DNA from 3 places in the Kitasatospora sp. RG8 genome. Region 1 is predicted to be linked to each of the others. Evidence: riboswitches for the same ligand, from Rfam matches in the RefSeq annotation. Region 1 holds a riboswitch; each other region holds the start of a gene.
The links. Region 1 has a riboswitch for cobalamin ahead of J5Y04_RS14245 (peptidase). Riboswitches for the same ligand answer to the same signal wherever they lie in the genome.
Positions count from the first base shown of each region.

Region 2: another riboswitch for cobalamin. It lies ahead of J5Y04_RS11110 (cobalamin biosynthesis protein); the one in region 1 lies ahead of J5Y04_RS14245 (peptidase).
Region 3: another riboswitch for cobalamin. It lies ahead of J5Y04_RS15170 (hypothetical protein); the one in region 1 lies ahead of J5Y04_RS14245 (peptidase).

Region 1 is NZ_JAGIYX010000007.1:269,991-277,348, reverse strand. Features, by position in the region: gene J5Y04_RS14255 (prenyltransferase/squalene oxidase repeat-containing protein) at 1-1,370, shown strand, start outside; gene J5Y04_RS14250 (flagellar hook-length control protein FliK) at 1,477-1,956, opposite strand; gene J5Y04_RS14245 (peptidase) at 1,986-3,116, opposite strand; cobalamin riboswitch at 3,214-3,372, opposite strand; gene J5Y04_RS14240 (phenylacetate--CoA ligase family protein) at 3,544-4,818, shown strand; gene J5Y04_RS43195 (acyl-CoA reductase) at 4,874-7,358, opposite strand, start outside.
Region 2 is NZ_JAGIYX010000005.1:272,759-280,116, forward strand. Features, by position in the region: gene J5Y04_RS11110 (cobalamin biosynthesis protein) at 1-938, opposite strand, end outside; cobalamin riboswitch at 1,034-1,164, opposite strand; gene J5Y04_RS11115 (helix-turn-helix transcriptional regulator) at 1,417-2,130, shown strand; gene J5Y04_RS11120 (alpha/beta hydrolase) at 2,385-3,506, shown strand; gene J5Y04_RS11125 (hypothetical protein) at 3,787-5,220, shown strand; gene J5Y04_RS11130 (phosphatidylcholine/phosphatidylserine synthase) at 5,370-6,248, opposite strand; gene J5Y04_RS11135 (phosphatidylserine decarboxylase) at 6,235-6,927, opposite strand.
Region 3 is NZ_JAGIYX010000008.1:183,742-191,099, reverse strand. Features, by position in the region: gene J5Y04_RS15205 (carbohydrate ABC transporter permease) at 1-256, shown strand, start outside; gene J5Y04_RS15200 (carbohydrate ABC transporter permease) at 253-1,101, shown strand; gene J5Y04_RS15195 (nucleotidyltransferase domain-containing protein) at 1,269-1,790, shown strand; gene J5Y04_RS15190 (hypothetical protein) at 1,849-2,178, opposite strand; gene J5Y04_RS15185 (VOC family protein) at 2,180-2,965, opposite strand; gene J5Y04_RS15180 (DinB family protein) at 3,137-3,835, shown strand; gene J5Y04_RS15175 (deoxyxylulose-5-phosphate synthase) at 4,063-4,404, opposite strand; partial or broken gene J5Y04_RS15170 (hypothetical protein) at 4,829-5,176, opposite strand; cobalamin riboswitch at 5,140-5,270, opposite strand; gene J5Y04_RS15165 (hypothetical protein) at 5,672-6,055, shown strand; gene J5Y04_RS43205 (hypothetical protein) at 6,174-7,358, shown strand, end outside.

The DNA of each region.
Region 1 (7,358 bases):
CCCTGGCGGCCGGGGCCCTGCTGCTGTCCGCCACCGTTCCCGCCCACGCGACGGCCACCCTGGCCCAGATCGCCACCTCCAGGAGCACCGGCGTCAGCTACCTGAAGTCCCTCCAGGGCGCCGACGGCAGCTACGTCACCGGCGGCGGGCTCTCCAACGAGTGGGCCTTCAGCGCGCTCGCGGCCGCCGGCACGGCCGCCGCCGGCGTCACCCCCGGCGGTGACGCCGGCCGGAACGCCCGCCTCGTCTACCGCAACCAGCTCGCCGCTCCCGGCTGGCCCGGCAGCTCGCCGGTGGTCACGGACTACGAGCGCGGCATCCTCAACACCTACGCCGCGGGCATCGACCCCGCCCGGGTGGGCCCCGGCCGCAACCTCGTCGCCGACCTCGTCGCCTCCTGGCAGAGCGCCGAGCCCGGCTACTACGGCCCGTCCGCCAACTTCAACGGCACGGTCTTCGGCCTGCTCGCCCTGGCGGGCGCCAGGACCCAGGCCGGCACCCGGCGCGCCCCGCAGCCGCTGATCGACGCCTCCGTCACGGCGGTGCGCGCCAACCAGCACAACGACGGCGGCTGGAACTACAGCAAGGCCGCGGGCAACCCGACCGCGCTCGCCCAGGGCAGCGACATCGACATGACGGGCGCGGCCATGGCCTCCCTGTGCGCGGGCGGCGTTCCCTCCACCGATCCGGCGATCGTCTCCGCGAAGAACTTCCTCAAGGGCAAGCTCGTCTCCTCCGGCGCGTTCAACTCGATGTGGGGCGCCAACACCGACTCCAACGGCTGGGCCGTGTCCGGTCTCAACGCCTGCGGCATCAACCCCCAGGGCGGCGAGTTCACCAGCGGCACCGGAAAGACCCCGGTCGACTTCCTCGTCGCCCAGCAGTTCAAGCCCGGCGGCGGCTTCAAGTACCTGCCCACCGACACCGTCCCCTCCCCCTACGCCTCCGTCGACGGCCTGCGCGCCGTCGCCGGCGCCGGTTTCACCGCCACCCCGCCGGCTCCGACCACCGCGGGCGAGCCCACCTGGGCCGCCACCGGCGCCTTCGCCCCCGGCACCGCGGCCAGGCTCGCCCTGGTCGTCGACGACGGCACCGGGGCGCTCAGGGCCTGCGCCGTCACCCTCACACCGACCGGCACCACCACGACCCTCGGCGACGTCCTCGACGCGGCGGCCGCCGCCACCCCGAACGGCTGCGTCACCTCGGTCACGCCGTCCACCGGCGGCGGCGCCGTCACCATGATCAACGGCACGGCCGACAGCGGCTCGTCCACCTGGAAGGTCAGCCTGGACGGCTCCGCCGCCACCGGCGCCACCCGGACCGCACCGGTCCGCCTCGGCGACACCGTCTCGCTGCGCCTCGGCAGTTGACCGCACGTGCAACCGGCGCCCCGGCCCTTCCGCGGAAGGGTCGGGGCGTCGGCGTGCCTCCCGGCGTCAGGGCCTCCGGGCGTCGGGGCCTTCGGACGGCAGGGTGTCAGGGCGCCGTGATGCCCGGCTGGGCGCCGGCGCCGAAGGACCAGCCCTCGACGTCGCCGGGAGCCGGGTTGTAGCTGCCGGCGCCCAGGCTGCTGTACGACCAGGGGCCGCCGTGCTGGGCGTGCCAGTACGACCAGTAGGCGCTGCCGGTCGGGTTGGTGCAGGTCGTCGGCAGCGCGTTGATCCTGCACACGAAGCCCGGGAAGCGCGGGTGGAAGGCGTACGAGAACCCGGCGCCGGTCAGCGCGGCGAGTCCGCTGGCCGGGTCGCCGGGGGCGCAGCCGGTCTGGATGCCGCCGCCGACGGCCGTGAAGTCGACCACGACCGTGACGCCGGTGGTCCCGGAGCAGGCCGCGGCCCGGGCCTGCGGGGCCTGGACGGCGCTGACGCCGAGCAGGCCGGCGGTGAGGGCCGCGGCCGCGGCGATCGACCCGAGCGTGCGGCGGACCGGACGGGCCGGGGTGAGGGTGTCGGTCATCGGATAACTCCTCCTGGGGACGGCCCTGTTCAGCGGGAGGCCGGTGCCGGGCAGGCCAGGGTGGGCGCGTCGGGGCGTGCGCCGGCGGCGGAGAGCGTGGTCAGCGGGGTGCCGGCGAGGCCGAGGACGGCCTGCGCGGTGGCCCGGGCGCCGTTGCCCGCGTTGAAGCCGGACGCGTCGTAGGCGACCGCGCCGCGGACGGCCGGGTCCGTGGAGCATCCCTGCTGGAACTTGACCAGCCGGCTCCAGCCCTTGAGGCCGGCCCCGAGGCGTCCGCCGGAGAGCAGCGCCTGGGTGGCCAGGCCCGTGGTGTTGGCGTTGGAGGCGCTCGCCCCGGCGGCCGCGAACCCGCCGTCGGCACCCTGCTGGGAGGTCAGCCAGGTGAGGCCGGCGCTCGCCTTGGCGGCCCGTCCCGTGGCGGCGAGGGCCTGGACGGCGAGCGCGGTGGCGTCCGGGTCGCCGGTGCAGGTGGCCTGACCGAAGGAGACCGGGAAGCCGCCGTCCGCGCACTGGCTGCCGGCGAGGAAGTCCACGGCCGCCGACGGGGCGCCACCGGGTGTGCGGTACAGGGCGATCAGGGCCAGCGACTGCCCGAAGGCGTTGCTGTAGTCACCCCACTGCGAGCGGTCGGAGAACCGGCCCTCGGCGGTCTGGAGCGAACGCAGCCGGGCCGACAGGTCGACGCCGCCGAAGCTCGCCGGGTCCGCGCCGCGGACCTCGACGGCGAGCAGCAGCTTGGCGGTCGCGCCCGCGTACGCCTCGGTGGTGCCGTCGCCGAGGTAGCCGCTGATGATCTCGGGCCTGGCGAGCCAGGCGGTGGCCTTCGCGGCGGCCTGCTCGGAGCCGTGCGAGGCGGCGAAGGCCAGCACGGCGTCGATGGTCAGGCCCTGGTCGGGGTAGGCGGTGCCGTTGAAGACGGACTCGAAGTGGTCGCCGTCGACGAGCCGGCGGGCCAGCCAGCCGGCCGCGGCGGCGTCGGGGCGGACGGTCCGGGACGACGCCGCGTCGGCGGGTGCGGCGTGGGCGTCAGGTGCGGCGTGGGCTGCGGGTGCGGCGTGGGCTGCGGGTGCGGCGTGGCTTGTGGTGGCCGCGGGGAGCGCGGTGGCGAGCGCCAGGGCGGGTATCGCGAGCAGACCGAGAGTGCGGCGGGGCGTGGGCATGGGATGCCTTTCCGGGCCTGGACGCAGGGGCCCGGAGGGCGTCGGCAACGGCCGGGCAGCCCTCGGAGCTCCGGCCCGCAGACCACGACGGGAGGAGGGGTGACACACCTCCGCCGACGGGTACTCGGGCTCGCCGCCGACGTGGCGTCGGCGGCCTACCGTTGCGGGTCAGCGCCGGATTCGGACCGGACTTCCCCCATCGGCGGAGTCAGAACATGACGGTTCATCATGGCGAAACGGAAAAGATCCGGTCAAGGGATGGTGCGTCACATCACGGTGCCCCGCCGCCACCATCGGTGCCACCGGCACCGAACCGTCCGGCTGCGCCGCGGTGGCCCCTGGGCCCGGCCGGGTGGCGCAACCGGCTGGGACCGCTCGCCCCACCCGGCGCAGGCGAGGCATTTGTACAGGTCTAGACTCATATGATGTGACTAACACTCAGATATCCGACCTGATCCGCCATGCACGGGAGAACTCCCCCTTCTACCGCGACCTCTACGCCGGCCTCCCGGACGACCTGACCAGCCCCGCCGACCCCACCGGCCTCACCGCACTGCCGCTGACCGACCACACCGCCTACTGGGCGGCCCACGGCATCGACCGCAGCCGGGTGCTCACCGGACCGCACGACGACGGGATCGTCTTCAAGACCGGCGGCACCACCGGGGCGCCGCGCGTGTCCATGTACACCCGCGCGGAGTGGCGCCGCATGAGCCGTACGTTCGGCGGCGGCCTGCCGGCCGCCGGGCTGCGTGCCGGGGACCGGGTCGCCAACCTGTTCTACGCCGGGGAGCTCTACTCCAGCTTCGTCTTCACCCTCAACTGCCTGCAGGAGGCACCCGTCCCCACGGTCCAGCTGCCGATCGGCGGTGCCGCGCCGCTGGACGCCACCATCCAGGCCCTGCGCGACTTCTCCGCAACCGTGGTCGCCGCGCCGCCCACGTCGCTGTGCCGGCTGGCCCGCGAGGTCGTCGACACCGTCGGGACCCTGCCGGACGTCCGCGTCGCGCTCTTCGCCGGCGAGGCCTGCTACCCGGACCAGGTGGCACTGCTCACCACCGCCTTCCCCCACGTGAGCGTCCGGTCGATCGGTTACGCCAGCGTGGACGCGGGCGTCCTGGCCGGTCCGGTGGCCGGGGAACCGGACAGCCGGGTGCACGAGGTCTTCACGGCGGACAAGGTGGTGGAACTGCTCGACCCGGAGACCGGCGAGCCGGTCGAGGAGGAGGGCCGGCCCGGCCGCGTGGTGGCCACCGATCTGGTCCGTCGCCTGATGCCGGTGATCCGCTACCCGGTCGGCGACCTCGCCGAGTGGGTCGACTTCCCGCGGCGCCGCCTGCGGCTGCTGGGGCGCTCGGAGGAGGGCGCCCGGGTCGGGGTGGTCACCGTCTACCTGGAGGACCTGCGCGCCCTGCTGGCCGCGGCCGGCGGGGACGGCCCGGTCGTCGGCCATCAGGTGGTCCTGCGGCACCGGGCCGAGCGGGACGAGCTGGTACTGCGGCTCGCCGCTCCCGGCGGGGAGGATCCCGCCCTGGCACGGGAGTTGACCGCCCGTCTCGGTGCGACCCGGCCGATGTTCGCCGACCACGTCCGCAAGGGACTGATCCACCCGCTGGCCTTCGAATGGGTCGCCCCGGACGGCCTCGCGGTCAACTCCCGTACCGGCAAGCTGATCCGTCTCCTCGACGAGCGGATGGGGTAGCTCCCGCAGCATCCGTGGTGCGGTGCTGCGGGAGCCACGGGCCGGCAGCCGTCCCCTAGCGGTTGCGGGCCCGGCGGTCGACGACGGCGAGGAGCTTGCCGCTGGCGGCCGTCCGCTCGAAGTCCTCGGCGGGGGCGTGCTCCACGGACAGCTCCACCAGACGGTCGCGCACCACGGCGGCGGCCAGGTCCGGGTAGGCGTCGAGGAACTCCCGTACCGCGTCGGGCTGTTCGCCCGCACCCAGGCCTCCGCCCGGGCGCGGCCGTCCATCCGGGCGCGGGTCCCCGCCCGCGTCCGAGTGCGAGCGGTCCGCCTCCAGGCGGACGGTCAGCGTCTCCCGGGCGCTGTGCTCGTCCTCGTCGAGGAGCAGCTGGAGGGCTCCGTGGTGGTCCAGCCGCTCCTCGGCCGCCAGCACGAAGCGACGGTAGTTGAGGAAGTGGCTGCCGCTGCGGAAGATGTCGCCGAAGCGGCCGAGGAGTTCGAACCGCGGGGTGCGCCGCCCGCAGGGGCAGGCGCCGTCCACCCAGCGGCCGAGGTCGCCGATCTCGTAGCGGTCCAGGCGCTGGCCGCGCCTGCTGTGCGCGGTGAAGACCAGCCTCCCGGCCTCGCCCGGATCGGCCGGGCGGTCCTCCTCCAGGTCGAGGATCTCCAGTGTCTGGAGCCCGCTGAACAGGTGGTGCACCCGTCCCCCGGCGTCCGGGCACTGGTAGCCCAGCGGGCCGGCGTCGACGCTGCCGTACGCGGCCGAGCGGATCAGCTCGACGCCGAACTCCTCACGCAGCCACGTCTGCTGGCGCTCGGGGAAGTGCTCTCCGCCGTAGAAGAGCTTGCGCACCCCGCGGTACCCGCGGAGCACGACCGCACCCTCGGTGAAGACCCGCAGCAGGTAGTTCGGCATGCCGAAGAGGGTGTCCACCCGGTGCTCGACGATCGAGCGCGCGACGGCCGCGTGGTCGTCCTGGGCGGCCATCGGGAACTGCACCGCGCGCAGGTTCTCCAGGACCGAGTAGAAGCTCAGGAAGCCGCCGTAGAGCTGGCCTCCGAAGAAGAGGTTCATCGCCCGGTCGGTGCGCGGGTCGAAGCCCGCCGCCAGCACCCCCTCGGCCCCGTGCCGCATGTGCTCGTGGTAGTCGTCCCAGCTGAAGGCCGACAGCTTGGGCGCGCCGGAGCTGCCCCCGCTGCGGAAGAACACCTCGGCCCGGCCGAGGTCGCCCTGCAGCTGCTCGAAGTCGGTCTTCGCGGTCACCGGCACCGGCGGGGGCGCGAGCTCCCGGGCGCCGACCAGGTCGTCGAGGCAGGCGTCGGAGGCGAAGCGGGCGTCCAGCTGGACGTCCACCCGGCGGCTGTAGCGCTGCAGCGCGTACACGCCGTCGTGCGGCTCGCCGTCGTAGCTGTCCAGCATCCGCCCGGGGACGGTGACCCGCTGGACCCCGGCGGCCAGGACCGCCCCGGCCAGCTCGGCGGTGTCGCGGCGGGAGGCGCCGATGCCGGCGGTCTGCAGGTAGCGGCGCATCGGGCGCAGCACCTCGCCGATCCGCTTGCGCGGCAGTGGCTTGACCCAGACGGTCCGGTGCAGCGGCGAGGCCCGCAGGGCAACGCGGGTGTCGGCCAGGACGTGCCAGCGGGCGGCGGGGTCGGCGTGCACCTTGGTGAGGCCCAGGTGCTCCTCCAGCCGGGCCACCAGCACGGTGTTGGTGATCTCGGCGCTCTCCAGCAGCTCCGGCTCGGCCGCGGCGGGCGGCCGGGCCGCGAGGACGGCGGCGAAGCGCTCGGCGAAGGCGAAGAGCCGGTCCTGGTCCTCGGTGTCCAGGTAGATCACCTGGGGGCTGGCGCAGGCCTGCTGCTCCAGGCGGCAGATGTCCTGCGCGATGCCCGCGAGCACCTCGGGATCGGACCAGGCGTCGGCGGTGAGGTAGGCGAAGGAGAGCTTGGGGCCCCAGTCGACCAGCCGGCAGCCGGGCGGGGTGAGGGCGGCGATGGCGTTCACCGCCTCCTCCCCGCCCCAGGCGGCGACCGCGTCGGCAGCGCCGCAGAGCCGGGCCAGCCAGTCGGTGCGGGACGAGGGGAAGCCCAGCACCACGGTGCGCGCCGCGATGGCGCCGGTCGGGTCGAGCGCGGCCAGGTCGGCGAGCAGGGCGTGGGTGAAGCGGCTCCCGCCGCTGGTCTTGACGATGTTGAGGTTGCCCGCGAGCAGGCCCTCGACCACGCTGAGCGCCCCGGCGGCGGGGGCGTTGCCCGGGGCGATGTGCACCAGCAGGCCGACCGGCAGCCAGCCCTCGAAGATCTCCCGGCGGAAGTCGAAGCGGGCCAGCCGTCCGGGGTCGATCCCGCCGAGCTCGCGGGTGACCTTGGTCTCCAGGGCCTCGCGGCCGAGCGCCTCGGTGAGGTCGTGCAGGGTGCGCTCGCGCTCCGCGGGGCCGACGCCCGACTCGTCGAGCAGCCGGGCGAGCCGGCGGTGCTGCTCGCTCGCGGGGTCGGCCAGGACGCCGGCGAGCCGGTCGCAGGCGGCGAGCACGGTCAGCGGGCTGAGCGGGACGGCG
Region 2 (7,358 bases), on a different contig from region 1:
GCGCCCACCCTCCGGGACAGCACACAGGCCCGCTCGATGTCGTCCACCCCGACCGGCCGCAGCTCCCCGCCCAGCACCGGCCGGTGCTCGACCCTCCCCCAGCCCTCGGCCGGGGGGACCCCCGGCCCGGGGGAGGCCCCGTCCCCGTACCGCAGGGTGCCGCCGAGGCGGACGCCGACCGCGCCGGCGAAGGCCGACTCGGCCTGGCCCGCGTTGGGGCTCGGGTGCGCGGAGCCGTCCCGCCGCCAGACCCGCCAGGCGGTCCGGGGCTCGGGCGCGGCGGCCACCGTCAGCAGGGCGGTCAGCCGGGCGCCGGGCCAGCCCGCCACGTCGTCCAGCCGGGCCGAGGCCCAGCCGAACCGGGCGTGCCGCGGCGAGCGGTGGCCGACCATCGCGTCCAGGGTGTTGACGGCCCGGAACGCCAGCAGACCGGGCGTGCCCGCGACCGCGCCCCAGACCAGCGCGTTGACCACGGCGTCGGCGGTGTTCTCGGCGACCGACTCGACCACCGCGCGGGCGATCTGCTGCTCGTCCAGCGCGCTCGGGTCGCGCCCGCACAGGTGTGGCAGCCGCTCGCGGGCCGCCGTCAGGTCCCCCGCGGCGAGCGAGCGGCCGATGGTCCGGGCCTCGCGGGTCAGCGAGGTGCCGCCGAGCACCGTCCAGGTCGCGGCGGCGGCCAGCGCGGCCCGCCCCGCCGGGCGGCGGCCGAGGACGCGCTCGGCGGCCACCGCACCGGCCGCGACGGCGCCCACGCAGAGCGCGGTGTAGGCGGTGCCGGCGGCCCGGTCGTCGCGCCAGAGCCGCTTCTCCAGCCGGCCGGCCGTACTGCCGAAGACGGCCACCGGGTGGCCGCGGCGCGGGTCGGCGAACCGGGCGTCGGCGAGGTACCCCGCGACGGCGCCCACGGCGAAGGCCGCGGCGCGGGTCAGCGGGCGCACGACGGACAGCAGAGGGCTCGGAAGGTCGGGGCAGCCTGCATCGCGTGCGTGTCCTCACTCAGGGTCCGCGCCCTGGATCGACGTACCGGGGGCGAGAGTCTCCTGGCTTCCGGGTCGGACGCACCCCCGGGCCTTCCAGCGGCTTCTGACGGCCCGCCGTGGCTGTTCCGAACGTGCTCCCCGGTGACAGTGGCGGGACCGCGCCGGACTCGCACCGGCTTCCTCTGCATGCCTCCGTATTGGCTGAAGGATCCCATCACGCGGCCGAACCGCGAGTCAACCAAGGTCACGGAGGGGTTGGTCACACGGTCTGCACGGTTCCCGCCCCGGTTTCGGCCCCGTCGCTACCTCTGATCATCACCCCCCGCAGGGGCATGACAGCCTGTGTGATCGTCCAGCGGCATGTAGACCCCTACAGCGGTGCTTCGTGCGTTCGGCGGCTGGGGCACCGAACCACCAGCCCCTACCGTCGGGTCCCATGCGACGCAGACAGCCCCCCGCCGTCCCTCCGGTGCCCTTCTCGCCCGCGGCCGCCCGCGCGCACCGCGCCGGCCTCGGCCTGACCCCGGAACAGGTGGTCGAGGGCATGGCCGCGCACGGGGTCCGGCTGCTGCCCGCCCACGTGCTCGGCTGGGAGAGCGGCGAGCTGCGCCCCGCCGAGGAGGAGTTCATCGCGCTGGCCCGCGCCCTCTGGTGCCCGCCGGCGCAGCTGATGGGGGTCCGCCCGGCCCGGCTGCGGGACTTCCGGGTCGCCCGCGAGCTCGGCCAGGAGAACGCCGCCCGCCGGATCGGCATGCCGCTGCCGCACTACCAGCGGGCCGAGGCCACCGACCGCTGGGACGGAGACGAGGAGCAGACCCACGCGCTCGCCCGGGTGCTCGGCCTGACACTGCGCGAGCTGGTCGCGGTGACGGGCCGTCGGGAAGAGCTGGACCAGCGGCTGCGGCAGTGCGTGGACGGCCGCTGGCAGGCGCAGGTCCGGGCGATCGGCCGGATCGTGCCGGTGTACGAGGAGGACCTCGCCGCCGTGCTGGCGGTGCTGCAGAACGAGAACCAGGTCTCCTCCCACTGGGGCGCGGGCAGCTGGGGCTCCCCGGCCCCGGCGGCGCGGCACTCCGCGGGGCGGGAGCAGCCGCTCGACGAGCGGTTCTGGGAGCTGCTCGGCCGGCGGGACACCGAGATCCCGGTCTGACCGGAGGTCCGCACCCCGCGGCGACGCCGTGCCGAGGTGAAGACGGACCGAGGTGCCGAGACGATGCCGTGCCGAGGTGACCCCGTCCCGGTGCGGCCGGTGCTCCTCGGCGTGACGGGCGTCCCGGTGGGTCCCGGTGCGGCCCCGGGGGCCCGGTGTGACCCGGACGGCCGTGTCCGGTGGCCGGCCGCCGCCTCCGCGAGTGGACTGGTGGGCACACTGCCCAGTCCGCGACCTACAGAGCGGGGAGCGATATGCGTTGGGGAACCGCAGCCGTCGTGGCGGCCGCCGCCATCGGTGCCGGTGCCGGGGCCGCCGTGCTGGTCATCGGCCGGAGGGCGTCCGAGCGGATGGTCCACCCGGTGAAGGCCCCGGACCGACCCGCCGGCCCCGTCCTGGTCAAGGCCCTCGCCTCCGGGCGCGTCACCTTCACCCGCAGTCCGGAGAGCATCCGCCCCGGCCGCTGGGGCGTCGAGTGGGGGGACGGCGGGCACGCCGTGGTCGAGGAGGTCCTGCACGAGGACGCGCAGGGCGTCACCCGGCGGCTGGTCCGCGCCGACCGCGGCACCCTGACCTCCGGCACCGTGGTCCGTTTCACCCCCCGCGTCCACACGGGCGACCCGACCACCGCCCTCGGCCTGCCGTTCTCCGAGACCGCCGCCGCGGGCGAGCTGGGCGCCCTGCCCGCGTGGTACCTGGACGGCAAGCGCGGCACCTGGGTCGTCCTGGTCCACGGCTCCGGCGCCGACCGGCAGCAGGTCCTCCCGGTGCTCCCGCTGCTGGACCGGCTCGGCCTGCCCACTCTCGCCGTCACCTACCGCGGCGACGCGGGCGCCCCCGCCTCCCCCGACGGGCTCGACCACTTCGGCGAGACCGAGTGGCGGGACGTCGAGGCGGCCGTGCGGCTCGCCCTGGACAGCGGCGCCGGGAGGGTCGTCCTCTACGGCTGGTCGCTCGGCGCCACCATCGCCCTGCAGACCGCCGCCCGGTCCGCCTGGGCCGCCTCGGTCAGCAGCCTGATCCTGGACTCGCCCGTCCTCGACCTGCCCGCCACCGCCCGCCGGGGCGCCGCCCGCTCCGGCTACCGCGGCACCGCCGCCGAGCTCGGCGCCCTGGCGGTGGAGGGACGGACCGGCGTCGACCTGGCCGACTTCGCCCGGATCGCGGACGGCACCGACCTTCGGGTGCCCACCCTCGTCCTGCACGGCCCCGACGACCCCGTGGCACCCTGGCGGGCCGCCGCGCGGCTGGCCGGGCGCCGCTCCGACGTGGTCAGCCTCCAGCCGGTCCCCGGCGGCGACCACGCCGCCCTCTGGAACGCCGACCCCGCCCGCTACGAGGAGCAGCTCCGCCGCTGGCTCACACCGTTCCTCTAGCCCACCGTTCCTCCGGCCCCAGGCGGCCCTCCGCCCCCTCCCGTGACCACCGGGCGGCCGCCCCCGGGCAGCCCTGGCATGATCACGACATACAGATCCGGCCAGGCGGTTTGGCCTCTGTTGCCCGATCTTGTGGACCCCCCGCGCCCGCCTCCCGGAGCCCGCGGCGAACCGGATGTGACAGATGGCCGGTACAAGGGGAAGACTGCACGACGTGACGTCTCGGAACCCGCGCGACCGTGATGCCCCGCTCCCGCCGACGATCGGTTCCGGTGCGACGGTGACCCGTCTCCCCGGAACGGCCTACCGCCCCGCCGGCGCCCGGCCGGGCACCGGCGTACCCCGCCGACGAGGCCCCGCACCCGCCCCCGGCCGCGGCCGGGTCCCGGTGCCCGAGGGCTTCCCCGCTCCCGCCGAGCTCGCCCCGCTGGCCCGCCGGATGCTGGTCGACGCCGTCCGCATCGCCCGCTGGGCCGGCGAACTCTCCGAGGTCGACAAGCGCGGCGAGCTGCTCCCCGAGGACGCCCGCGCCGCCGGCCGCGCGCTGGCCATGACGGTCGGTGCCGCCGCCAACGCGTGGGGCCAGGCCCTGCTCGTCGGCCTGGTCGAGGCCAGGGACGGCGGCGCCGCCCCCGGCTGGCGCCTGCACGCCTGGGAGCACGACGACGAGGCCGTGGTCCGCGGCTGGTCGGCGCTGTTCGACGCCTGGACGCTGCTCGCCCCGGTACCGCCGGCCGCCCTGCGCGGCGTCTTCGCGGTGCTCGCCGGGCAGGCCGTCGACCAGGCGCCGCAGCTGCTCTCCTTCCTGCACCTGGTGGCCGGCCCGGTCGCCGACAGCGAGCTGCTGGAGCTGCTGCGCCGGGGCCTGGACGAGCGCCGGGTGGGCGGCGGTACCGGTGCGCTGGGCCTGTCGCCCGTGCCGCACGCCGCGTCCGCCGTCTCGGCCGTCCGCGGCACCTGCCGCGAGCCGCAGATCGACACCCCGGCCGCGACCGCCGACGTCGCCGCCGTCCTGGACTGGATGCTGGACGGCCTCGCCGCCGTCGGCGCCGTGGTCCGCAAGGACGAGGCCGCCGAGCTGTCCCCGCTGGGGCACTGGGCGGTGCGGGCCAAGCTGGAGGAGATCTGCACCGTCGCGCAGACCGCCGCCGGGCACATCGAGCAGAGCGCCTTCGAACTGCTCAACGCCTGCGCCGACTACTCGCCGGGCCCGGCCCGCGCCGAGTTCCGCGCCTGGGTGGCCGCCCGCCCGGCCGACCGGGCGGTGGCCGAGCTGCTGGACGCCGCGCAGGGCGACGACGCCCTGGTGCGCGGCCTCGCCTTCGAGGCGCTGCGCGTGGCCGGTTCCACCGCCGAGCAGGCCGTCCGGGCCGCCGTCGACGAGCCGGTGCTGCGCCCGTACGCGCTGCTCTGGCTGGCCGAGCAGTCGGACGAGGGCGTCGCCCCGGCGGACGTGCTCGGCGCGGAGGACGCCGCCTGGCTCTGGGTGGACACCGCCGCGGCCGTGCTGGACCACGGGGAGACCGAGCTGCTGGTCGGCCACGTCGAGGGCGCCTCGGCCGGTGACCCGGTCCGGCTGTTCGCCCGCGCCCGGCAGTCCGGGCACCCCCGGGCCGCCTCGGTGCTGACCGCCGTCTCCGGGGTCCACCCGGACCCGGGAGTGGCCCGCGCGGCCCGCCGTTCGGCCTTCAGCGTCCACCGCGGCGGCGCCTGAGCCGCGCCTGCGCCTGGGCCTGAGCCGTGAGCCTGAGCGGCCCGGGCAACCGCACCGCCGGAACAACCGCACCGCCCGGACGACCCCGGGTACGACGAAGGGCCCGGATCCGTTCACCGGATCCGGGCCCTTCGTCGTGCGTGTCGTGATCAGTCGAGCCGTGACTCGGCGCGGCGCGCCCGCACGTCCCCGACCTTCTGGCCGACCTTGCGCCGGATGACCAGCAGCGGGGCCATCGCGGCCAGCGTGATCTGGCCGTAGGCACCGATGTGCAGCAGGTAGTCGCCGCCCTTGAGGCCGGTCGCCCAGGCCGCCAGGCAGCCGATCGAGAGGACGATCCAGCAGAGCGTGGCGGTGGCCAGCAGCCCCTGCGGCTTCGGGTACTCGATCCGGCTCATCATCAGGTACGCGGTGCCCGCGATGGCCAGCAGGCCGGGCAGGAACGGCGGGTCCAGCAGCACGATGGCGATCACCGTCATGGCGCCCATCGGGCAGGGCATGCCCTGGAACACCCCGGGCCGCATCTTCACGGCCGAGAAGCGGGCCAGCCGCAGCACCACGGACAGCAGTACCGTCAGTGCGATCAGGGCCGAGAGCCGGCTGTCGGAGCCCGGCGAGACCATGCCCCAGACCGCGACGAAGTAGGCCGGCGCGATGCCGAAGCTGATCAGGTCGGCCAGGTTGTCGAGTTCGGCCCCGAGGGCGGAGGAGCGCAGCTTGCGCGCCACCAGCCCGTCGAAGAGGTCGCACATCGAACCGATCAGCAGCAGCGTCACCGCGGTGGCGGCGCTGTGCTTGTCCGGAGCGGCGTCCGGGTTGGTGATGTGCGGGACGAGGACCCCGGTGGTGATCGAGTAGATCGCCAGGAAGCCGCAGACGGCGTTCCCCAGGGTCAGGAAGTCGGCGGTGGACAGGTGCTGCGGGGAGCGCGGAGCACGCAGCTCGCGGTCGCGCGCCCAGCGGCGACGGCGCAGGGCTGTCTCCTCGTCGTCCAGGCCGACGATGGTCTCAGGTTCAGTCACGGTCAAGGCGAGTCACCCCGGCTGTGGTCTTCTGGCCGACCTCGACGCCGACCTCGACGCCGGCCGGCAGGTAGGTGTCGACCCGGGACCCGAAGCGGATCAGACCGATCCGATCGCCCTGCTCGACCTTGGTACCGGCGTCCACGTACGGCACGATCCGGCGGGCCACGGCCCCCGCGATCTGCACCATCTCGATGTCGCCGAGTTCGGTGTCGAAGTGCCAGACGACCCGCTCGTTCTGGTCGCTGTCCTTGTTGAACGCGGGCACGAAACCGCCCGCGACGTGCTCCACCGACGCCACCGTGCCGGGCAGGGGCGCCCGGTTGACGTGGACGTTGAGCGGGCTCATGAAGATCGCCACCCGGGTGCGGCCGTCCGGCCAGGCGTCGATGCTCTGCACCACGCCGTCGGCGGGGGAGATCACTCTGCCCGTGCCGATCTCACGCTCGGGGTCGCGGAAGAACCACAGCATGCCCGCGCCGAGCGCACAGGCGGGTACCGCCGCCAGGGCCCACTTGCCACTGCGCCGGGTGAGGGCGGTGGTCACGGCGGCCGTGGCGAGAGTGGGGACGAACCAGGGGGTGGCTCCGCGCGCGATGGTCACGCGGGGTCGCCGACCGGCCGTCGTGGGTGCGAGGGCATCGCGGTCCGTGACGGAGGTGTGAGGGGACGGGCTGATGGGCATCGAAGACCTTTGTCGCGGGGGAACATGGCCGCTGGACGGGGGCCACCGCGGGGATCGAGTAATAGAGGGACGGCTGCTGTCCCGGTGGATGCTATCGGGAGCACACGGTGGGTGGGCAACCCGCCTGCTCGTTCATGTGTCCTGCATGAGGCGTCGTTGCGCCTCCTTGGTATACGACCGTAGCTCGCCCCGCTCCGGTTCCCAAGGGTCCGGGCAGGGCTGGTGACTCATGTCTCAACGAACGGGCCGGCGGAACCGGGTGCGGCGCGGCGCCGTTCGTCGGCGGCGCGCACGAGGGTGCGCCGAAGCGGCCGCAAGGCGCGTGACAGCAGCTGTACGCCCTGCGGCCGCTTCGGGAGCCGTGCCGGGGCCCCAGGCGGACCAGGCCGGGGCCGTGGTGGGCACGGCGGGATGCCGGGACGGGCCCGCAC
Region 3 (7,358 bases), on a different contig from region 1:
GCGGCCGATCCTGACCATCGTGGTGATCCAGTCGGTCATCTGGGACTTCAAGGTCTTCACCCAGATCTACGTGATGACCGAGGGCGGCGGGATCGCCGGCCAGAACCTCGTCCTCAACGTGTACGCCTACCAGAAGGCGTTCGCCTCCTCCCAGTACGGACTCGGTGCCGCCATCGGCGTGATCATGCTGCTCGTCCTGGTGATCCCGACCATCCTCTACATCCGCACCCTGCGACGGACGGGGAACGACCTGTGAACACCCGCAGCCGCCGACGGCTCGCCGCCGACACCACCGCCGTCGTGGTGGGCGTCGTCACCGCCTTCCCGATCTTCTGGATGGTGCTCTCGGCCTTCAAGCCCAAGGGCGAGGTGCAGTCGCTGGACCCGAAGCCGTGGACCACCCACCCCACGCTGGACAGCTTCCGGCAGGTGCTGAGCGTCGACGGCTTCGGCCGGTACTTCACGAACAGCCTGGTCATCGCGGTGTCGGTGGTGGTGCTGTCGGCGCTGGTGGTCTTCCTGGCGGCGGTGGCGGTGACCCGCTTCCGGTTCAGGTTCCGCACCACCGTCATGGTGATGTTCCTGATCGCCCAGATGATCCCGGTCGAGGCGCTGACCATCCCGCTGTTCTTCATGTTCCGCGACGTCGGCCGGGTCGCGCCGGGCATCGGCCTCAACACGCTGGCCTCGCTGGTCCTGGTCCAGCTGGCCTTCTCGCTGCCGTTCGGCATCTGGATGATGCGCGGCTTCGTCGCCGCCGTCCCGGTCTCCATCGAGGAGGCCGCCCAGATCGACGGCGCGAGCCGCACCCGCATCCTGTGGCGGATCCTGCTCCCGCTGGTGGCCCCGGGCCTGGCCGCGACCAGCGTCTTCTCCTTCATCGCGGCGTGGAACGACTTCGTCTTCGCCAAGACCTTCATCATCAGTGCCACCGAGAACCAGACCCTCCCCTCGGCGCTGCTGGTCTTCTTCAAGCCGGACGAGAACGACTGGGGCGGGATCATGGCGGCGTCCACGCTGATGACGGTGCCGGTGCTGGTCTTCTTCATCGCGGTGCAGCGCAGGCTGGTCTCCGGTCTGGCGGGTGCGGTGAAGGACTGACGCGTGTCCGACGGTTCCCTGCGGGCGCCCGACGGTCCCCGGCGGTTCTTGGCGGGCGTCCCGGCGGGAACCGTCGGCCGTGCCCCGGGGCCCGTCCGGTGGCCCCGGAAATCCCTGGTGAGGCAGGGTGTCGGCTGCTAGCGTCCCGGATCATGGATGTGGGATCGGTGAACCGGGAACGTGCCGACGGGCAACTCGCCCAGATCGCCGGGACGGTGGGCCTCGCCCGCCGTCTCGGCATCGACGTCTGGTTGCGCGGCGGCTGGGCGATGGACTTCTTCCTCGGCAGGCTCACCCGGGACCACGAGGACATCGACTGGTTCGCCCCGGCCGCCGACGCGCCCGCCCTCGCCGCGGGCCTGCACGAGCTCGGCTACCGTCCGCTCGACGGCGTCCCGCCCGAGCAACAGCTCGACTTCGTGAAGGACGGCCTGGAGTCCAGCTTCACCCTGCTGGACTTCGCCGCCGACGGGCGGGCGCTGGTCGCCGGCGGCCCCTGGGCGGGCACCCCCTGGCCGGCCGGACTGCTGGCCGCCGAACCCGGGCGGCTCGGCGGCGTCGAGTGCCCGATCGTCAGCCCCGAGGCGCAGATCGAGATCAAGCAGATGATGCCGGTCTGGGACACCCGCCGCCCGCGCCGTCACAAGGACGCCGAGGACATCGCCCGGCTGCGGGAGGCGCTCGGCTGAGCCGCTGCTGCTGCCGCCACCGCCGGTGCTGCCACCGTTGCTGCCGCCACCGTTGCCGCTACCCGTGGACGAAGGCGTAGGCCTCCCGGGCCAGTCGGGACCACGGCAGGGGCGAGCCCGGGTCCAGCGCGAGCCACTCGCGCATCGGACGCCCGCGCCCCGCGTCGAACCGCTCGCCGTCGCCGGACGCCACCAGTTCGTCGACCCGGGTCCGCGGCAGCTTCACCACCAGGCGGCCGGCCGACAGCATCGCGAAGATGTGCCCGTCGGACTTCAGCGCGTCCGAGCCGAAGCGCCGCCGGCCCTCCGCCGAGGGGGTGGTGACGCCGTCCAGCTCCGCCAACTCCCGTGCCAGCGCGGCGAACCGCTGCTCGTCCGGTCCGGTCAACTCAGACCTCCTCCTCCTGGGCCGCCGTCCCGCCCGCCCGGACGGCGATCAGGGTGAACGCCGCCCCGCCGTCGTCCCGCACCACCGCCACCCGCCCGAACGGCGTCGGCTCGGGCCCGTCCAGCACGCTCCCGCCGAGCCGGACCGCCCGCTCCACCGTCGAGTCGGTGTCCGCCGTGCCGAAGTACACCGCCCACAGCGCCGCCGGACTCTCCGGCCCGGCCCAGGGATTCGGGCCGATCCCGCCCGCCGGCAGCCCGCCGGCCCGGAACACCGTGTAGTCGCCCGCCGGGCGCGCGTACTCGTACCCGAGGACCTGCCGGTAGAACGCCCTGGCCCCGTCCGGGTCGGGGGAGAGGTGCTCGTTCCAGGTGAACGTGCCCGGCTCGTTGACCAGGGCCGCCCCCGGGTTCAGCCGGCCCTGCCAGAGGCCGAAGGGCGCGCCGAGCGGATCCACGGCGAGCGCGCTGCGCCCCAGCTCGGCCAGCTCGCCGGGCTCCCGAACGATCCGGCCGCCGGCCTGCCGGACCGACTCGGCGGCCCGGTCGGCGTCGTCCACCGCGAGGTAGGTCAGCCAGGCGGAGCCGTCGCCCCCGGGCCCCCGGGCGATCCCCGCGACCTGCGCCCCGCGCAGCGTCGCCACGGTGTGGCCGGGGTGTCCGGCCAGGTCGACGAACTCCCAGCCGAACAGCGCGCCGTAGAAGCTCCGCGCCGGGCCCGCGTCCGGTCCGGCCGCCAGCTCGACCCAGCACGGGACGCCCTCCCGGTACCTGCCCGCCTTCGGCATGCGGTCCTCCTCGGTCCTTCCCGCCAGCCTCCGTCGCCGCCGGGGCCCCGGCAACCGGACCCGGGGCGGTGCACGGCAACCCGGCCCCGGCAACCCGGGCCGGCGCGGTGCTCGTCGGACGGCCGGATCAAGTCGGTGGACAACGGTCCTGCGATCGGCAGACTGGTCGCCATGACCGCCGGAAAAGATCCCAAGAAGGACCTCCTGGTCTACCTCCAGGACGCCCGCGACGCCCTCCTGTGGAAACTCGAAGGGCTCCCGGAGTACGACGTCCGCCGCCCCCTGACACCGACCGGCACCAACCTGCTCGGCCTGGTCAAGCACCTCACCGGTGCCGAGGCCGTCTACTTCGGCGAGACCTACGGCCGCCCCTTCACCGGCCCGGCGCTCTGGATCACCGGCGACGCCGAGCCGAACGCGGACCTCTGGGCCACCCCGGAGGAGAGTCGCGAGCAGATCGTCGGCCGGTACCGCGAGGCGTGTGCCCACGCCGACGAGACCATCGCCTCCCTGCCCCTCGACGCCGTCGGCCGTGTCCCCTGGGGCGGGCGCAGCGAGGTGACCCTGCACGGCTCCCTCGTTCACATGATCGCCGAGACCCAGCGCCACGCCGGCCACGCCGACATCGTCCGCGAACTCATCGACGGCACCACCGGCCAGCGCCCCGACGGCGAGAACACCGCCCCCGGCGACGCGGCCTGGTGGCAGACCCACCACGACCGCGTCGAGCAGGCCGCCAGGCAGGCCGCGGGCCAGGCCGCGGATCAGGCCGTCGATCGGGCCGCGGGGCGGGCCGCCGATCGGGCCGCCGTGGGGGGCGAGCAGGGGAACCCCTCCGGATCCCCGCTCACGCCCGCCCCGCGGAGCTGACGGCCGGGCGGGCCCGCACCCCTCACCCCGGGGTGCGGGGCCGGTCACGGGCGGGTGGCGAGCTCGCGGAACCAGCGGACGATCCGCGGGTACGCGGCGAGCGCGGAGCCGACGTGGTCGGCGCCGGCGATCTCCTCGACCGGTGCGTCGACGCCGTTGCCGGCCAGGCTGCGACGGCAGGACTCCGTGTTGGCGAAGGCCGTGGGGTTCCCAATCCCGGCCCGGCCCTACGGGAGCTCGCGGCGGACGAGGGACGCGGCGAAGGACTCGCCCGTCCGGCGGGCGTGGGCCATCCGCGCCCGGACCTCGCCGGGGGTGCGGGGGCGGAAGTGCGGGCCGCCGCAGCGGCACTTGTGGAAGCGGACGCCGGCGTGCAGCAGCACGGAGAGGGTCCGCCACGCGGCGGTGTCGCGGCGGCGCGGCGCGGCGAAGGCGGAGCCCGCGTGGACCAGCGGCCGCGTGCAGCTCGGGCAGGGACGTTCGCGGGCGCCGGCGTGGACGTCGCCGTACTGCTGCTTGTACGAGGCACGGCAGAGCAGGCAGACGAAGGAGCTCTTGGTATGGGCCACCCGGCGAGCCTACGGCCGTGCCCGGTGGTGTTCGACGGCTTTCCGAGCAGGCTCTCCACCTGCCCGGCCGGCAGGATCGGCACCCGGGTGCCCGGGCGGGCGCCGGAGACCTCGAGGGCCTTGCAGGTGGTGACGCCGGCCGCACGGGAGCGGGGCCGCGTCGAGCGGGTCGAGGCCGTCGGGCGCGGCCGCCCTGACCTCGCCCGTCGTCGTCCATCCGATTTCTGAGCAGGCGTGATGTCCTGCTACTGTTCATCCCGTCGAGAGGGAACGTCCTCTCGGACAGGCGTCAGAGGTGCTACTGGAGCACGTCCTACTTTCAGTAGGAAGAGTCCGTTCGACCCGGGCCTGGCGCTCCACCCCGAAGGGGCCGTTCGCACTGGGAACGGCCCCTTCGGCGTTTCCTGGAGCGTCGCGCGGACCTCCGGGCCGCCGCCACCAGGTGTTCGAGGCGCGGCCGGACCTCCGCCCAGGCGCGGGTCTTGAGGCCGCGGTCCGGGCTCACCCGGAGCCGCTCGGCGGGCAGGTGACGTAGCGCCCGTCCGCAGCAGCGCGACCGTCTCGGCGGTGCCTGGCACACGGGGCGCATGGATGTCGTAGACGCCCGCAGGGTCGGCTCGTGCACCTGGACCACGGCCGCCCCGGTTGCCTCCAGGTCGGCGACCTCGTCGCGCAGCGCCAGTGCAACGTGCCGGGCGGTGTCGGCGAGCGGCTGGTCGTCGCGGACGAACGACCAGGCCGGCATGGTGACGGGCCCGGTGAGCATGCCCTCGCTTCCCGGGCGCTCGGCGTCCAGTGCTGGGTGACGGCTTTCGTTCCCACGCACCGCTGCGGGGCAGTTCCGGATTCGCACCGGATTCCCTCTTGCGACGCACCTCGCCTGGCGGACGGGTGCGGACCGGCTGCGCCGCTCACCCTAGCCGCAACGGCCGGGCGCGGTACGCGGATCGCTCCTATCGCAGTCCGTGGCCGAAACCCTCCGGCGTGGCCGACAACCGGCCAAGGTCCCGGTCCAGGTGGGCCGGTGGGCCGGATCCCGGCGGCCCGCCGCGTCGGCTCCGGCCAGCACGTTCGACCGTCGCCTCGATCTGATGCGGCGTCATAGCTTGGCTGAAATCAGACCCTTGTGGTGTGAATATGCCATTGGAATGTTCGTCATACGGAATCCGCCAGTAGCCTTCCGTGTCGAACCCGCCACTGCTCGTGGCGGTCCGGTCGGCGCCGGCCCAGCGTGCCCGGCTGCCCCAACCCGTCCGAAGGAGCCTGAGTGCCGGGTATCGACGAATGCCTGTCCGCGGCCATGGCGATCGCCGGTGCCCGCGCGGCCAGCCTCATCGACTGGAGCAGCGGACTCGCCCTCGGCAGCGCCGGCGTCAGCCCCACCGGCGACCATGAGACCACGGCCGCGGAGGCAACCGACTTGGTACGTACGGCTTTTGAGAGTGAAACCTTCACCGTGGCGGAGGACAGTCGGGCGCCTCTGCAGGACATCATCCTCACTGCGGGCCGCAGTTACCACCTGATCTGCTTCATTGACACCGTCTTCGACAGTCCACTCGTCCTGCATCTGTGGCTCGACCGGACCGAGGGCAACCTCGCCTCGGCCCGCTACCGCCTGCAGGCCCTCGCCGAGGAACTGGTGCTCGGATGACCGGCGTTCGGACGGCGAACGCGATGGCGGGTCGGCGCGGCGCGCCCCCGGCCCGGGGCGCCGTGTTTCGGCCAGCGGGCCGGGCCGCCGGCGCCCCGGCGGTCAGCGGGCGGCCCGCATGAACGACGTCGACGCCATCGTGCCCGGTCACGTCATGGCCCCCGGCCACGCCCTCGCCACCGGCGCGCCACTCAGCACCGATGAGGCCTTCGGCGCCGTCGAACGACTGGCCGACGAGCGCGCGACCGGCGCCCTGCACGGTCCCACGGGCACGCTGCACCTCGTCGACGGCCTGGTGGTGCACGCCGAGTCCGACCGCGCGCCCGACCTCGCCGCGCTGCTCACCGGCTGTGGCCGGATCACCCGGCAGGCCTGGCAGGAGGCCGTCCGCACCCACGGCCCGCACGGCCGGGTCGGCGGCGCCCTGGTCGAACAACGACTCTTCACCCGTGGGGAGTTGGAGCTCTGCCAGCTCGGCGCCCTCTACGACGCCGCGTTCTTCGTTCTCGACGGCGCCGGGGCCTCGGCGGGCCCGTGGTCCTTCGAGCCGGGCGCACGGCACTGGCTCGGACCGGTCGCGGCGGTCAGCGCCCCGCGGCTGCGCCGGGAGGTGGAGCGCCGGCACCGGCTGCTCGACCGGATCTGGCCCTGGCCGCAGCTCGACACCGCACCGGTCCGCCCGCTCGGCCGGGTCGGCCGGACCGCCGAGGCGGGCCGGACCGGGGACGTCGGCCGGATCGAGGAGGCGGGTTTGATCGCCGAGGCTGGCCGGATCGGTGAGGACGGCCCGCCGCGTCCGGTCCGTCAGGCCGGTGCGGCCGGTTCCGTCCGCCCGGGCGGAGCCCAGGAGCGGTGCGCGGCCCCGGGCAAGCGGCCGGGCCGGCCGTGCCCGCCCAGTCGGCGTCAGCGCGAACTGCTCGACCATGCCGACGGCCGAAGAACCCCGGCGGAGCTGGCGCGGCTGCTCGGCCGCTCGGGGTTCGCCACCACGGCCGACGTCCGCCGCCTCGCCGCGGCCGGGCTGCTGGCCACGCCGGGCCGTGACGTCCCGCGGCACGCCGCCGGGGCGCGGTCCTCGGCACACGCCGGACCGGCGCCCGGGGCGCGGACCGAAGCACCGCCCGGGACTCAGGCCGGACCGCCGCCCGGACCGCCGCCCGTGCCGCCGCCCGGAACTCAGCCGGCGCCGCCGCCCGGGCTGCTCCGCCGCGTCCCCGGCGCGGCCCTGGCGGGGTTGCTCCCGGTGAGCGCCATCCACTCCGCCCGCCACCGCCCGCTCGCGGGCCATCCGCCGGCCCCGGTC